Prosthecomicrobium sp. N25: one gene and its partner. The protein of the gene in region 1 binds, or shares a complex with, the protein of each later gene. Links are inferred from orthologs where the notes say so. Each region holds a gene or a part of one and is shown in the gene's direction. Other genes may lie near its edges. The genes, in order: pnp and WBG79_RS24045.

Region 1 (7,639 bases):
CGCCCCCGTGGGGGTCGGCACCTGCGCGGTCACCTGCGCGGGCGACCTCGTCGCGATCGGCGAGATGGAGGGGGCGGAACTGCGCCCCTTGCGCGTTTTCAACCTGGAAGGATGAACGGCCCTTGCGTTCCGGTCTCTTCGCCTCGGTCCTGGCAGGCCTGCTCCTGGCGGCCGATGGCGGTCCGGCCCGCGCCGCGGAGGCCTGCAGGGTCGCCGACCCGACGGGCACGCCGCTCAACGTGCGTAGCGCGCCCGGCGGCGAAATCCTCGGCACGATCGGCAACGGCCGCGACGTCGAGATCCTGGAGACGCGGATCGACGACCGCGGTCGCGCCTGGGTGCTGATCCGGACTCCCGGCGTCGGCGCGGCGATCGGTTGGGTCTTCCGCGACTTCGTCGCCTGCCGCCGCTGAACCGGGCCGGGCGCCGTACGCCGCCGGCCGGGACGCCGATCAGTGCGACAGGAACGGCGTGATCCTGATGTTCTCGAACACGGTCTTGAAGGCAGCGTCGATCTCCGCGGGTTCCTTGCCCTTGGCGAACAGCCCGGGAGTCGCGCAGGCTCTCAGGTTCTTCTCGATGCCCGAGCTCTTCGAAGTGTCAGCGTAAGGGTAGGCCTGCGCCTCCTCGACGGCATGGCGCGCGTGCGACTTGTAGGTCGGCAGGGGCGAGTTGATGTATTCGGTGTACACGACCGCCACCTGGGCGCCTGTGGCCTTCAGCTTGGCGCAGTCTGCCGGCCGGATCGGGAAAACCGCCTCCCGGCCGCCCGAACCGGCGCTGGAGGCGCAGTTCTGCGACTTCAGTCCGTCGGTGACCAGGAGAACGACTTGCGTGGGAACCCGTTCTGCGGTCTCCTTCGAGGCCGCCTTGTCCCGCCATTTGGCGAGATTGCCGGCGAACTCCGGCGCGACCATGTCGAAGAACGTGTTGGCGTACCCGTTCCAGCAGTTGTTCCACAAGGTGAACTTCGCCTTGTAGGATTCGGACGCTGTCCCGCCGGAGCCCAGAGTGACGTCCGCGGCGTTCGAGATCTTGTTCTGGAAGGCGTTCAGATCGGCATTCGGGTCGAGGTGCTTGACCAGCGTCGTGCTGAACGTGCTCAGTCCCATGCGCACATAGGTGTCTTGCGCCTTGGCGGCGGCCGCCAGCGTCGAAACCTGTTTGATGCCCGCCTTGGCCACGTTGAAGCGGAGGGTGACCCCGGCGTCGTGTGCCAGCGACTCCATCGTACCGCTGTAGTTGAACGTCTTCGTATGACAGGCGAACTCGCAGCCTGTGAGGCCCTTACCGAGCTTGTCGTAGCCAAGGAACGTGAAGCCCGGGATGGTCGTATCCTCCGTGTCGGCGTAGAGGTAGGTGGCCGTCAGCGTCTCTCCGGGCTTCAACTTGTCGATGGCCGCGTCCCGAAGCTCGGCCTTTTTCTTGGCCGACACCTGCCGCAGCAGCAGACGATCCGCCTCCGAGGCTCCGACTCCCATGGAGTCCGAGGAGTCCAGCAGGACATGGATGTCGATGTACTTCTTCGTGCCGTTTTCGGCCGTCGCCGACCCGGCGATTTGGATACTGTCGACTTGGGCGATCTTCAGGAATGTCGTCGCGATCGACGCCTCGAAGGCGACGGTCGAGGTCACGATCCCGTTCACGCTCGACTTGGACACGGTAACCTTGGGTGGGCCGACGAGCATCGACAGGTCGGTCTGGGCCAAGTTGGCGAGGAAGAAGTCGCTGCCGACCGCGTTCGCTCCCTGCTCCTTGAAGTCGGGAGAGAGCACCGCGAGTGCCCCGTCATCGGCAGCGGCCTGGAAGCGGGTCTTGAAAGCGACCGCACGGCCGTAGTCGATGGCGCAGCCCATGGCGACCAGGATGGGCAGCAGCAGAAGAGCGAACGCGATCGCAATGCCTCCCCGCTCGTCGCGGGCGAAGGTCGGCCGGTTGGCTCGGGACATCGGTGCATCTCCTTACGGAACATCGACCACCAGATGTGCCTCGCGCCCACTAACGTTGCGTAAGTTCGTCCGTGTAAACTCCGGGGTATCTGTCGATTTTTATGCGCATTGCGCCGATGACGGCGCGAATCTCCGGAGACAGGCGCAGCTGGCCGACGAATCCGGTGGCGCTCCCCTGGTGTTTCGTGCATAAGGACCCCGCCGCGCGCGCCCGGGCATGCCCCGAGCGCGCCATCGGCATTTTCCGACCCGGCTGGACGACATCCCGGCCGGGCCGTTCACTCCAGATGACAAGGAGCCCCCGATGTCGATCACGGCCGAGCGCAAGCAGGCGCTCATCAAGGAATACGGGTCTTCCGCCGGCGACACCGGCTCGCCGGAGGTCCAGGTCGCGATCCTCTCCGAGCGCATCGCGAATCTCACCGAGCACTTCAAGAGCCACGGCAAGGACAACCACTCCCGCCGCGGCCTCCTGAAGATGGTCAGCCAGCGCCGCAGCCTCCTCGACTACCTGAAGAGCAAGGAAGAGGCGCGCTACCGGACGCTCGTGGCCAAGCTCGGCCTGCGTCGCTGACGCAACGGCGCCTCGCGGCGCCAGCGCCGCCGCGGCGGCGCGGATCCGGATGGACCGGGGTAGGCCGAGTAGGGGCCGCCGGCGATCCGGATCGGACCACGGGTCGGGGCGGCATGGGGCCGGCCCGCCATCGATTGATCGACACGACAGGAGCCATGGCAGGATCGCAGGATACTCTCGTGGCGGCCATGGGGCCGCGACGCGAGGGAGTTTCCCGCCGTCTTGCTCATGGCTCTGCGTGTTTCTGCCCAGGGTAGACAACCAACCATGTTCGACATTCATCGCGAAGTCATCGATTGGGGCGGCCGCACCCTCGTCCTCGAGACGGGCCGCATGGCCCGCCAGGCCGACGGCGCCGTCCTCGCCACCTATGGTGACACCACCGTCCTCGCCACCGTGGTCTCCGCCAAGGAGCCGAAGGCCGGCCAGGACTTCTTTCCCCTGACGGTCAACTATCAGGAGAAGACCTTCGCGGCCGGCAAGATCCCCGGCGGCTACTTCAAGCGCGAAGGCCGCCCGAGCGAGAACGAGACGCTCGTCTCGCGCCTGATCGACCGTCCGATCCGCCCGCTTTTCGTCGAGGGCTACAAGAACGACACGCAGGTGATCGTCACCGTGCTGTCGCACGACCTCGAGAACAACCCCGACATGGTGGCGATGGTGGCGGCTTCCGCCGCCCTGACGCTCTCCGGCGTGCCCTTCATGGGCCCGGTCGGCGCCGCCCGCGTCGGCTACATCAACGGCGAGTACGTCCTCAACACCCTGATTGACCAGAAGGGCGACAGCCAGCTCGACCTCGTCGTTGCCGGCACCCAGGACGCGGTCCTGATGGTCGAGTCCGAGGCGCAGGAACTGCCCGAGGACATCATGCTCGGCGCCGTCATGTTCGGCCACCGCGGCTTCCAGCCCGTGATCGAGGCGATCATCCGGCTTGCCGAGAAGGCCGCCAAGGAGCCGCGCGACTTCCAGCCGAAGGACTACTCGGCGGTCGAGCAGGCGATGCTCGCCATCGCCGAGGCCGACCTGCGCGCCGCCTACATGAACACCCAGAAGCAGGTGCGCTACGCTGCCGTCGACGCCGTCAAGGCCCGGGTCATGGAGGCCATGGTCTCCAAGGAGGACGGCGACGGCAAGTACGACAAGGAGACGGTGGCGACCGTCTTCAAGGAGCTCCAGGCCAAGATCGTGCGCTGGAACATCCTCGACACCGGCAGCCGCATCGACGGCCGCGACGTCCGGACCGTCCGTCCGATCGTGTCGGAGGTCGGCGTCCTGCCGCGCACCCACGGCTCGGCCCTCTTCACCCGCGGCGAGACGCAGGCCCTCGTGGTCGCGACCCTCGGCACCGGCGAGGACGAGCAGTTCATCGACAGCCTCGAGGGGACCTACAAAGAGCGCTTCCTGCTCCACTACAACTTCCCGCCCTACTCGGTCGGCGAGACCGGCCGCATGGGCTCGCCCGGCCGCCGCGAGATCGGCCACGGCAAGCTCGCCTGGCGCGCCGTCCGCCCGATGCTGCCGCTCCACCACGACTTCCCCTACACGATCCGCGTCGTGTCGGAGATCACCGAGTCGAACGGCTCCTCCTCGATGGCGACCGTCTGCGGCTCGTCCCTCGCCCTCATGGACGCGGGCGTGCCGCTCAAGAACCCGGTCGCCGGCATCGCCATGGGCCTGATCCTGGAGGGCGAGCGCTACGCGGTCCTCTCCGACATCCTGGGCGACGAGGACCATCTCGGCGACATGGACTTCAAGGTCGCCGGCACCGAGAACGGCGTCACCTCGCTGCAGATGGACATCAAGATCCAGGGCATCACCGAGGAGATCATGCGGGTCGCCCTCGGCCAGGCCAAGGACGGCCGGCTGCACATCCTCGGCGAGATGGCCAAGGCGATCACCCGCCCGCGCGCCGAGCTCGGCGAGTTCGCCCCGCGCATCGAGACCATGAAGATCCCGACCGACAAGATCCGCGAAGTGATCGGCTCGGGCGGCAAGGTGATCCGCGAGATCGTCGAGAAGACCGGCGCCAAGGTGGACATCTCGGACGATGGCACCGTCAAGGTCTCGTCCTCCGACCAGAAGGCCATCAAGGCCGCCGTCAACTGGATCAAGTCGATCGCGGCGGAGCCCGAGGTCGGCCAGGTCTACGAGGGCACGGTCGTCAAGTGCATGGAGTTCGGCGCCTTCGTGAACTTCTTCGGCTCGCGCGACGGCCTCGTCCACATCTCCCAGCTCGCCCCCAAGAAGGTCGCGAACGTCAAGGACGTGGTCAAGGAAGGCGACAAGGTCTGGGTCAAGCTCCTCGGCTTCGACGAGCGCGGCAAGGTCCGCCTCTCCATGAAGGTCGTCGACCAGAAGACCGGCGAGGAGATCAAGCAGGACGCCGGCGAGGGCAAGGCGGCGGAGTGATCTGCGCTGAATGTTGTTTTGGCAGGCGCTTGGGGACACCAAGCGCCTGCCATTCGATCAAGAATGGGGAGATGTCACTATCGCACGCAAAAAAACTCTTGCGAATCAGAGCCATACCGATAGTGTCTCAATTAGATAAAGAGGACTGCGCTTATTGGTGATCTATGTATGCCATTTCCGAATTGGACATCGAGCGAAGAGCCGATCGAGACAATCCTTGGTGGACAGATGAGAACGTTGAAGTCGTAGATCCGCGTTTTCCAAAGAGAATTTATTATCGAAGCTTCTCAGCTCTCGCCCTGAATTTTGAAGTGCGACGTGCTGCAGTTTTGCTGGGCCCTCGGCGAGTTGGCAAGACTGTAATGATCCGACAGATGATCGCTGAGGCGATCGGACGCGGATTTCCAAGGCAGAACATCTTATATGCCAGCATTGATGCACCAATCTATGCTGGCTACCCGCTAGAACGGTACTTGAAATTTTTCAAGAGTTTTTCGAATTCGGACAGATACATCGTAGTGTTTGATGAGATCCAGTACCTGAAAGATTGGGAGATACACCTTAAGGATCTAGTCGATACGTATCCCAATATTAAATTCGTCGTCACTGGATCGGCCGCGGCGGCACTTAGGCTCAAAAGTAAAGAGTCCGGCGCAGGACGTTTTTCGGAGTTCATGCTTCCACCTCTTACTTTCTACGAATACCAAGAATTCTTGGGTATCGAAAATAAGTATGTACGTTCATCTGGACACAATTCGTACGTCGTGAATGATATTGAAGCTCTAAATCGGACTTTTGTTGACTATCTGAATTACGGCGGATACCCGGAAGCGGTATTGAATGACCATGTGCGTTCCAATGCGGAGCAGTATATCCGAAATGACATTATCGACAAAGTATTACTTAAGGACTTACCCAGCTTATATGGAATAAATGAGATTCAGGAGTTGAATCGTCTTTTCTCGTTCCTTGCTTATAATGCAGGTAATGAGGCAAGCTTGGAAAAAATTTCGCAAGCCTCTGGTTTGGCGAAGCCGACAATAAAGCGCTATATCGAGTATCTAGAGAGTGCGTTTCTGATCATCAAGCTTCAGACCATGGACGAGAACTGCAGATCGCTCCAGAGGGAGCGTAATTTCAAGATATATTTAAATAATCCTTCGATGCGCGCGGCTCTCTTCGGGCCCATTGACTACACTGATACGGATCGTATTGGGCATCTTGCGGAGTCGGCCGTTTTCTCGCAGTTCCAGCACTCGCCGGCAGCCCGTCGGCTTCGCTACGCACGCTGGAAGAACGAGGGGGAAGTCGATCTGGTATTTTTGACTCAGGAGGACGAACGCCCTCACTGGATTGGTGAAATCAAGTGGTCGGATCGAATTAAGTCAGATCTGCGTCAGCAGACTAGACATCTGATAGCGTTTGCGCGTAAACACAGATCTCTAAGAGCTTTACTATTCACGTCCAAAACCATAAGTACAAAAGTAGACGTCGATGAATTCAGTATATCCATTGTACCAACGGCATTATACTGCTACGCTCTAGGAATGAAAGTGGCCACTGATCTGGAGCAAGCGTCAAATTTGGTCGAACCAGGGTGAACATGTCCACTCCATTAGTCCTCCTCGCCCTCGGCCTGGGCTATTCGGCCCGACATGCGGTGGACCGGCTCCGCCCCGGCTGCGCCACCCTGACCGGCACCACGCGCGACCCCGCCAAGGCGGTGCGGTCCGGCGAACGCGGTATCGGCAGCATCCCCTACGACGGCACGGCCCCGTCCGCCGCCCTCGCTGAGGCGATCGCCTCCGCCACCCACATCCTCGCATCCGCCGGCCCCGATCGGGACGGCGATCCCTTCCTGCGCCATCATGCCGGGGACCTCGCCCGCGCCGCCGCCTCCGGCCGCCTGCGCTGGATCGGCTACTACTCGACGGTCGGGGTCTACGGCGACACCGGCGGCGCCTGGGTCGACGACGAGACGCCGCCGGCGCCCGCCTCGGAGCGCACCCGCTGGCGCGTGGATGCCGAGCGGGCCTGGACGGCGGTGGGCGAGGCGGGGAGTGTGCCGGTCGCGCTCCTGCGGCTCGCCGGCATCTACGGGCCGGGCCGCAACGCCTTCCTCAACTTGGCGAACGGCACCGCCAAGCGGGTCGTCCGCCCCGGCCAAGTCTTCAACCGCATCCATGTCGAGGACATCGCGGCCGTCACCGCGGCTGCCGCGCTCGGCGCGGTCGGCGGCCCCGTCAACGTCGCCGACGACGAGCCCGCCCCGCCCCAGGATCCGATCGCCTTCGCGGCCGGCCTGATGGGGATCGAGCCGCCCCCGGAGGTGCCCTTCGACGAGGCCGAGCTGTCGCCCATGGCGCGGACCTTCTGGGGCGAGAACAAGCGGGTCGGCAACCGCCGCCTGCGCGAGGACCTGGGCGTCCGGCTCGCCTATCCGACCTACCGGGAAGGCCTGACGGCCCTGTGGACCTCGGGCACCTGGGCCGGCGGCCCGGAGGATCGCGAGGAGGCGAGCCCGCGATTCAAGCGAATCGGCGGCTGAGCCTCGGCGCTACGCCGAGCCTCAGCGCTTCCAGGTCGCCACCAGCTGCGGCCCGAAACGCACGATGACCTGGCCGCCGTTGTCCGGGTCAGGCCGCACGTTGAAGCACTTCTCGCGGTTCTGGCCGGACCAGCGCGAGCAGTAGCCCTCCGCGATGAC
Region 2 (7,983 bases), on another replicon or contig:
CTTAGAGTATGGTGGCAACCAGATACCACATAGCGGTATCCTATCACCACAGTCGTCCGGCTCCGGCGCAAGGGCCGGGGATCCGCAGAGGATCGTGCCGCGCCTCAGAATTCGACCCCGACCCGCACCATCGCCCGATGCCGTTCGAAGGCGTCGAGGTTGAGCCGTCCCGGGCCGCTGCCCCAGACCTGCGTGCCGAAGGCCGCCGAGATCGTCACCTTGTTGGAGACCTTCGCGTAGAAGGTCGGGCCGAGGAAGAGCGCGCTGCCCTCGTGCCGCCCGAGGACGCCCTCGAAGGCGTGCTCCAGCCGCGCCTCGGCGCCCAGCGTCATGCGCGGCTGGAACCGCCAGGCGAGCGCCGCGCTGGTGAAGAGGCTCGATTCGGTCTCCGCCTTCTCGCCCCGGGCGCGCCCGCGCTCGATCTCGAAGCCGGCATTGGCTGCGACGTAGAGCAGGTTCGGCACCAGCGAGGCCTCGAGGATCGCCGCCGTCTCGTTGCCGAAGGTGCGGCCGCGCGCGCCCTCGGTCTCGTCGTAGCGATGCCATTCCAGTTCGGTCGCCACCGAGAAGCCGATCGGCCCGTCGACGTCGCGCTCCAGGATCACCGCCTTGCCGCCGACCGCGAACCCGTCGAAGCCGAAGGCCGAGCGGTTGTCGAGGCCCGGCACACCACGGATGCGGTGGCTCGACGTGAAGGCCGCGAAGCCGGCCTGGATGCGGTCCGTGATGCCGTATTCCGCCTCGGTCTCCGTGCCGAGCGCCCGATAGCTGCCCCGTCTCTTGCCGAAGCGGCCCGACAGCGTCGTCCCGACCTCCCATTCGCCCTTCTGGGCGATGCCCGCCCCCTGCCCGAACCCGAAGGCGTTCTCGATCTCGAAACCGTCGTCCTCCGGGACGAGTGCGGCCGATGGCGCCGCAGGCTGGCCGGCGGTGGCGGCGGGGCCGACGAGGAGGCCGGCGGCCAGAAGGACGCCGGGGAGTAGTCGCGAGCCGATCATGCCGGGATCTCCGAAGTGCAGGCAGCACCTGACGCTACGGGTCCCTGCCCGACGTTCAAGATGAAAGCGAGACCGGCGAGGTGAAATCCCACGACCCTGTTGCGGCACCGCCACGAAGGGCATCGCGAGCTGAGACGATCGTGAGAAAGATCATGGCCGTGCCCGCCGGCGGATCGGGAAATTCAGCGGTGATCGGCCCGGTTCTCAATCAAGTCTTAGTCGGTACCGAATAGGTCGCGGTGGCATGGGCGACGATCTGGGGATGACCTTCCGCCCGAATCGCGCATTCGACCACGATGAGCCGGCGGCCGAGCTTCAGGATTCGGCAGGTGCAGAGGAGATCCCCGGGCTCGGGCTTCGCCAGGAAGTTGATCGTGGCGCCCGTCGTGACCGCCAGCGCCACCGGGCCGATATGGCCGAGGATGACCACGTAGGCCGCGAGGTCGGCGAGCGTGAAGAGCGTCGGCCCCGAGACCGTCCCGCCCGGCCGCAGGTGCCGCTCCGCCGCCTTCAGGCGCATCACCGCCTCGCCCGGGGCGAGCGACTCGACGCTGAAGCAGCGCCCGCCCTCGTGGATCTGCGGGAACTCCCGATCCAGGAAGGCCGATACCTCGTCCGCCGACATCTTCATCCGTTCCGTCACGCCCCGCTCCCGTCTCGATCCCTGTTGTCCGCCCGATACTTGGATGACCGCCGCCGTGTCGCGGTCCATTTACCGCCCTCGACGGCCCGTATGGTGTTTCCCTTGCATTCGAAGCCATGCCTCCTTAAAAGATGGGCTCAAGGAATTCGTCATCCGTCCGAACACGTGTTCCGGAAAACGACGTCGCGGACAAGCGTCCCGAACCGGTTTTCGCCCGAGCGGCGAACCACGCGGCCGGAGCGGACGTCGCGACTTTTCATCCGGATGTTCAGGGCGGGACGTCCTGGATCTCGCCGCCGACGCGTGCCCGCGCATGCTGGTGGCAGGGTCCTCGCCGCCGAGGACGTCCGCGCGTGGTGCGGTCTCCGACGCGCATCGTGAATACCGGCCGTGCCCCCCTTCCACGAGGACTGCGCGGTCGCGCTCGTGTGACAGGGTCCATGCCGAGGCCATGAGGGGTACGATCACCGCCAGGACGACCGAAGGAGGTCCGGAGCACCACCGCGACCCGTCGCGTCGTCTGTCGCCCCGATCGCGCGCCGCGCACGCCTCCGCGCCCGCCCTGTTCTTCCTCCCTCCCGTCAGAACGGCCCCCTCGAGCCCCGGCCACCCCCATGGGTCGCCGGGCCGACGCGCATGGGCCGCGGAGTTTTCTGTCAATGGCGAACAAGATGCTCATCGACGCCACCCACCCGGAGGAGACCCGGGTCGTGGTGGTGCGCGGCAGCCGAGTCGAGGAATTCGACTTCGAGGCCGCCAGCAAGAAGCAGCTCAGGGGTAACATCTACCTCGCGAAGGTCACCCGCGTGGAGCCGTCGCTCCAGGCCGCCTTCGTCGACTACGGCGGCAACCGGCACGGCTTCCTGGCCTTCTCGGAGATCCACCCCGACTACTACCAGATCCCGGTCGCCGACCGGCAGGCCCTCCTCGAGGAGGAGGCGCGCATGCACTCCGCCGAGGACCGCGAGGACGCTCGCCCGCGCCGCCAGAAGGCCCAGGCGGCCGCCTCGAACGGCGACGAGGCCTCGGAGGATGCCGAGAACGAGGAGGATCAGGTCGAATCGGTCGGCTCAGAGGACGCCCTCGAGGAGCTGCCGGAGCGCCGCTCCGCGCCCCGGCTGAAGCGGAGCTACAAGATCCAGGAGGTCATCAAGCGCCGCCAGGTGCTGCTGGTCCAGGTCGTCAAGGAGGAGCGCGGCAACAAGGGCGCGGCGCTGACCACCTACCTGTCGCTCGCCGGCCGCTACTCGGTGCTGATGCCCAACACCGCCCGGGGCGGCGGCATCTCCCGCAAGATCACCCAGCCGACCGACCGCAAGCGGCTGAAGAAGATCGCCCAGGAACTCGAGGTTCCGGAGGGCATGGGCGTCATCGTCCGCACCGCCGGCGCCGCCCGCACCAAGGCCGAGATCAAGCGCGACTTCGAGTACCTGCTCCGCCTCTGGGAGAACGTGCGCGAACTGACCCTGAAGTCGACCGCGCCGAAGCTCGTCTACGAGGAAGGCAGCCTGATAAAGCGGTCGATCCGCGACCTTTACAACAAGGACATCGACGAAATCCTCGTCTCCGGCGACGACGGCTACCGCGAGGCCAAGGACTTCATGCGCATGCTCATGCCGAGCCATGCCAAGAACGTCCAGCAGTACAAGGAGCCGACCCCGGTCTTCACGCGCTTCGGGGTCGAGAGCCAACTCGACGCGATGTTCTCGCCCCAGGTCGTCCTGCGCTCCGGCGGCTACATCGTCATCAACCAGACGGAAGCGCTGGTCTCGATCGACGTGAACTCCGGCAAGTCGACCCGCGAGCACAACATCGAGGACACCGCCCTCCAGACGAACCTCGAGGCCGCCGAGGAGGTCGCCCGCCAGCTCCGCCTGCGCGACCTGGCCGGCCTGATCGTCATCGACTTCATCGACATGGAGGAGAAGCGCAACAACCGGTCGGTCGAGCGCAAGCTCAAGGACTGCCTGAAGAACGACCGCGCGCGCATCCAGGTTGGCCGCATCTCGCATTTCGGCCTGCTCGAGATGTCGCGCCAGCGCATCCGCACGGGCGTGCTCGAATCCTCGATGATCGTCTGCCCGCATTGCGGCGGCACCGGCATGGTGCGGTCGACCGAATCGGTCGCGCTCCACGTCCTGCGCTCGCTCGAGGAGGCGCTCATCAAGAACGTCACCCACGACCTGATCGTCCGCACGCGGACCACGGTGGCGCTCTACATCCTGAACCAGAAGCGCGGCCACCTGTCGGACCTGGAGCGCCGCTTCGGCCTCGACATCGCGATCCTGGCCGACGACCACGCCTCGATGGGCGGCCACCTGTTCGTCGTCGAGAAGGGCGACCCGGTCACGCGTGCCGCCGAGCCGCGTCCGCAGGCGCTTGTCACGCCGCAGTCGATCGAGCCCGAGGACGAGGTCTACGAGGAGCCCGTCGAGGAGGACGAGGACGAGGAGGCGGCCGAGCCGCCGCGCAGCCGGGAGCGGGATCGCGACCGCGACCGGGAGCGTGAGGGCCCGCGCGAGGCGCGCGCCGAGGGCGAGGACGGTGGACGCCGCCGTCGCCGCCGCCGTCGTCGCGGCCGTGGCCGCAACGGCGAGGAGGTTCGTCCCGGCGCGCCGCAGGCCCAGGGTGCCGTCCGCCAGGACGATGTCTACGAGGCCGGCGAATCCTACGAGGGCGACGAGGGCGAGGAGGCCGAGGGCGAGGACGAGGCGATGGCCGGCGCGGAGGGCGAGCGTGCCTCGGCCGAGGGCGACCGCAACGGCGAGGGCCGCAAGCGTCGCCGCCGCGGCCGGCGCGGCGGCCGCCGCAACCGCCGTGAAGGCGGCGAGGGTGGCGAGACCACGGCCGGGTCCGACATGGAGTTCGGCGGCGCCGAGGACGAGTCGGACGAGGGTGGCGAGGAGACGGCCGGTGCGGTGACCGGCGGCGAGGCTACGGGCGGCGTAACCGCCGAGCCCGCAGAGCCGGTTGCCGACGGCGCCGGCACCGAGGCTGTCGGCGTTCCCGTCGAGGCCGCCGCCGAGACCGTGCCGGACGTGCTGGTCGTCGATCGCGAGACCCTGACCGCGGAGGTCGAGGAAGGCCGCAAGGCCAAGAAGCCGGCCAAACCGCGCAGCCGCAAGAAGGCGGTCGCCGCGGAGCCGGCCGCCGAAGTCGTGGCCGAGACGCCGGCCAGCGAGCCCGAGGCCGCCGCAACCGAGGCGGCGGCCCCTGCCCCGGCCCCTGCCCCGGCGGACGACGCGGACGCAGAACGGCCCGCCGCCGAGCCGGAGCTGGCGGAAGTCGCCGAGGTCCCCCAGGCCGCGGCCCGTCCGATCCCGAGCTCGACCGAGGTTGATCCTTCGAAGCCCAAGCGCTCCGGCTGGTGGGCTCGCAAGAGCTGACGTCCAGTCTCTGCGTTAACGGTCTCTGCCGATCTTCAAGAACGGAGGTTGCTCCACCCGAGCAACCTCCGTTATTTTTTTATCAGCACGAGCGTAGATGCATGGATTTGCATCGAATTGCGACGATCAGGGCGCCCGCGATACGAGCGCGGCCTCTCTCGAAAGCGCTCGACCGCATGCGCGGGCCGGCGCGTTTTCCGGCCAGGAGACCCTTGTGGGAGTTTGGACCGAGTCCGTGACTTTGGCGAAGCGCGTGGTCCGCTCGGCGGCACGCCGGCGCGCCTGGCTGTTCGAGGGCCTCGACGGACGGAAGCTGCGCACGCTCCTCGCCAACCTTCTCGCCTATGCGACCCGGCGGAGCCGGGCCGGACGGACGCCCTCCGTGCTGAAGGTCGACATTTCTCCGCTCTGCGCGCTGCAATGCCCCGTGTGCCTCCACGCGGATCCGAACAGCGCCGGGCACGGCCGCCTCGCGACCCAGCGCTTCGGAAAGGCCGACCGCATGGAAGTCGATCCGTTCCGCAGCCTCGTCGAGGCGACGGACGGCCGCGTGCTCGCCGTCAGTCTCTACTATTTCGGCGACCCGCTGATGCATCCCCGGCTGAACGAGATCGGCGCCATCGCCAGCCATGCCGGCATGAACGTCCACATCACGACGCACTTCAGCTACGCCTTGTCGGACGACAGAATTGCGGCGCTCGCCCGGTCCGGGATCTCCCACGTCACCGTCGCGCTCGACGGGTCCACCCCCGAGGTCTACGGCTCGACGCGCATCCGCGGACGCTTCGACTGGGTCGTCTCGAACCTGCGGCGCCTCTGCGCCGTCCGGCGCCGGGACGGGCGCTCGCACCCGGTGGTCGAAGTGCAGTACGTCACCCACGCCCACCACCCGGCCGGCGAGGCCGCCCGGGTCCGCGCGCTGGCGCTCGAGGCCGGCGCTGATATTTTCACGCCGATCACGCCCTATCCCTTCGACAACGTGACCGACGAGGACCCGGAGCTCCACGACGTCGTCGGCCCCCACCCCGCCGGGCTGATGCCGCGCTGCCACTGGCCCTTCACGTCCATGGTGGTCAAGTTCGACGGCGACGTGATTCCCTGCTGCAACTTCCGGACCGGCAGTCAGTATGCCGAGGGCGCCGACCCGCTGGCTGCCGGCAACGTCTTCGAAACGCCCCTCGAAGAGATCTGGAACGGGCCCGCCTACCGCGACATGCGCCGCCTCGCGTCGGATCCCTCGGCGGCCGATCGCGATCCGTCCCTAAAGTGCTCCTTCTGCTACGGTTGTCCGGCTCTCTACAGGCGGGTCCGCAGGGCCGCGCCCCTGCTGACGGAGGGGTCGAAGGATCCCACCCCCGCCGCTGGCCGCCGGATCGCGGTCTGACCCGATCCGCCGCCGTCCCTTGTCTCAGGACGAGCCGCGGCCGAGCCATCCCCCGATCCGCTCCACCGCCTCCGCCACGTCGGCCTCCGTGCCCGCGAAGGAGAATCGCATGAAGCCGTGGCCGCGGGCGCCGTCGAAGTCGGGGCCCGGGGTCGCGGCAACGCCGGCCTCCACCAGCATGCGGCGCGAGAAGTCCAGGCTGTCGTTGGAGAAGCGCTTGACGGAGGCGTAGACGTAGAAGGCCCCGTCCACCGGCAGGAGTTCGTCGAAGCCGATCCGCGGCAAACGATCGAGGAGAAGCGCCCGGTTCACCGCGTAGGAGGCCTTCACGGCGTCGAGTTCGAGCGTGGAGGCCGGATCGAAGGCCGCCACGGCCGCCCGCTGCGAGATCTCGTTGTTGGAGAGTGTGAGATTCTGCGCCAGCCGGTCGACCGGACGGACCAGCACCTCCGGCAGCACCATCCAGCCGATCCGCCAGCCGGTCATGCAGTAGTACTTGGAGAAGCTGTTCACCACGATTGCCCGCGGCGAGAAGGACAGCGCCGTCCGCTGTTCGCCCGCGAAGACGAGGCCGTGGTAGATCTCGTCCGAGATGAACCAAAGCCCCAGCTCGTCGGCGACCTCGATGAGCGCCTGCAGGGCCTCGGGCGTGTACATGGTGCCGGTCGGGTTCGCCGGGCTGGCGATCAGGATGCCGTGGAGCGGCCGCACGGCATGCGCCGCCCGGATCATGTCGGGCGTGAGCGTCCAGCGGGTCGCCGCCGTGGTCTCGATCTCGACCGCCTCGAGCCCGAGCGCGCCGAGGAGATTGCGGTACGCCGGGTAGCCGGGCGTCGGCAGGGCGACGCGCGCGCCGACGTCGAAGGCGGCCAGGAACGCCAGGGTGAAGGCCCCCGAGGAGCCGGCCGTGACGGCGATGCGCTCCGGCGCGACCGCCACCCCGTAGGTCCGGGCGTAGTGCGCCGCGATCGCCTCCCGCAGCGGCCGGATCCCCATCGCCTCCGTGTAGCCGAGCCGCCCCGACCGCAGCGCCGCCTCGGCCGCCGCGATCACCGGCCGCGGCGCCGGCGCCCCCGGCTGACCGACCTCCATGCGCACGACCCGGTGCCCCTGCCGCTCCCGCTCGACGGCGGCCGCCAGCACCTCCATGGCGATGAAGGGCTCGACGCGGCTGCGGGACGAGGGTTCGAACGGCATGGGGCTCCTCCGGACACCCTCCCCTTACCAGTCCCGCCCGCCCCCGCGAAGCCCCGACGCCACAGCCCGCTCACCGTCGCGGGCGACCGGTCCTCAAGGAAAGTTGAATAGGACGGCCGCGCGCCCTATTCGTGCCGTAAGCCGCGGCGCCCTATAACGCGCAAGCGGCGCGCCGCGCGCCCCGGAGATCCGTTCCCATGCGATTTGCCCCGACCGCCCTCCTTCTCGCCGGCGCCCTGGCGCTCGCTCCCCTGTCGGCCCGGCCGGCGGTCGCCGCCGAGGCGCTGAGCGCGGACCAGAAGGCCGCGGTGGAGAAGCTCGTCCACGACTACATCCTGGCCAATCCGGAGATCGTCGAGGAGGCCCTGAACCTTC

Evidence for each region.
Region 2: the proteins of pnp (region 1) and WBG79_RS24045 are in contact, whole or in part, in a cryo-EM structure (PDB 9QH0), measured with the Escherichia coli proteins. The link is inferred for Prosthecomicrobium sp. N25 from one-to-one orthologs.

What each region holds. Positions count from the first base shown.
Region 1 is NZ_JBBCAT010000002.1:89,135-96,773, reverse strand. The notes cover bases 2,411-5,361. They hold pnp (polyribonucleotide nucleotidyltransferase), read left to right. Parts: upstream 2,411-2,790; coding sequence 2,791-4,932; downstream 4,933-5,361. Other genes in these bases: WBG79_RS15235 (ATP-binding protein), read left to right, coding at 5,097-5,361; rpsO (30S ribosomal protein S15), read left to right, coding at 2,411-2,523. In the rest of the region: tRNA pseudouridine(55) synthase TruB, read left to right, coding at 1-115; WBG79_RS15255 (SH3 domain-containing protein), read left to right, coding at 123-413; WBG79_RS15250 (TadE/TadG family type IV pilus assembly protein), read right to left, coding at 453-1,949; more of rpsO, read left to right, coding at 2,254-2,410; more of WBG79_RS15235, read left to right, coding at 5,362-6,533; WBG79_RS15230 (NAD(P)-dependent oxidoreductase), read left to right, coding at 6,536-7,480; WBG79_RS15225 (hypothetical protein), read right to left, coding at 7,502-7,639. UniProt on the Escherichia coli protein: Involved in mRNA degradation. Catalyzes the phosphorolysis of single-stranded polyribonucleotides processively in the 3'- to 5'-direction. Also involved, along with RNase II, in tRNA processing.
Region 2 is NZ_JBBCAT010000004.1:388,946-396,928, reverse strand. Bases 1,933-5,227 are described here. They hold WBG79_RS24045 (Rne/Rng family ribonuclease), read left to right. Parts: upstream 1,933-2,300; coding sequence 2,301-5,027; downstream 5,028-5,227. Outside these bases: WBG79_RS24055 (hypothetical protein), read right to left, coding at 105-998; WBG79_RS24050 (PaaI family thioesterase), read right to left, coding at 1,207-1,641; WBG79_RS24040 (radical SAM/SPASM domain-containing protein), read left to right, coding at 5,242-6,411; WBG79_RS24035 (pyridoxal phosphate-dependent aminotransferase), read right to left, coding at 6,436-7,608; WBG79_RS24030 (DsbA family protein), read left to right, coding at 7,806-7,983. UniProt on the Escherichia coli protein: Endoribonuclease that plays a central role in RNA processing and decay. Required for the maturation of 5S and 16S rRNAs and the majority of tRNAs. Also involved in the degradation of most mRNAs.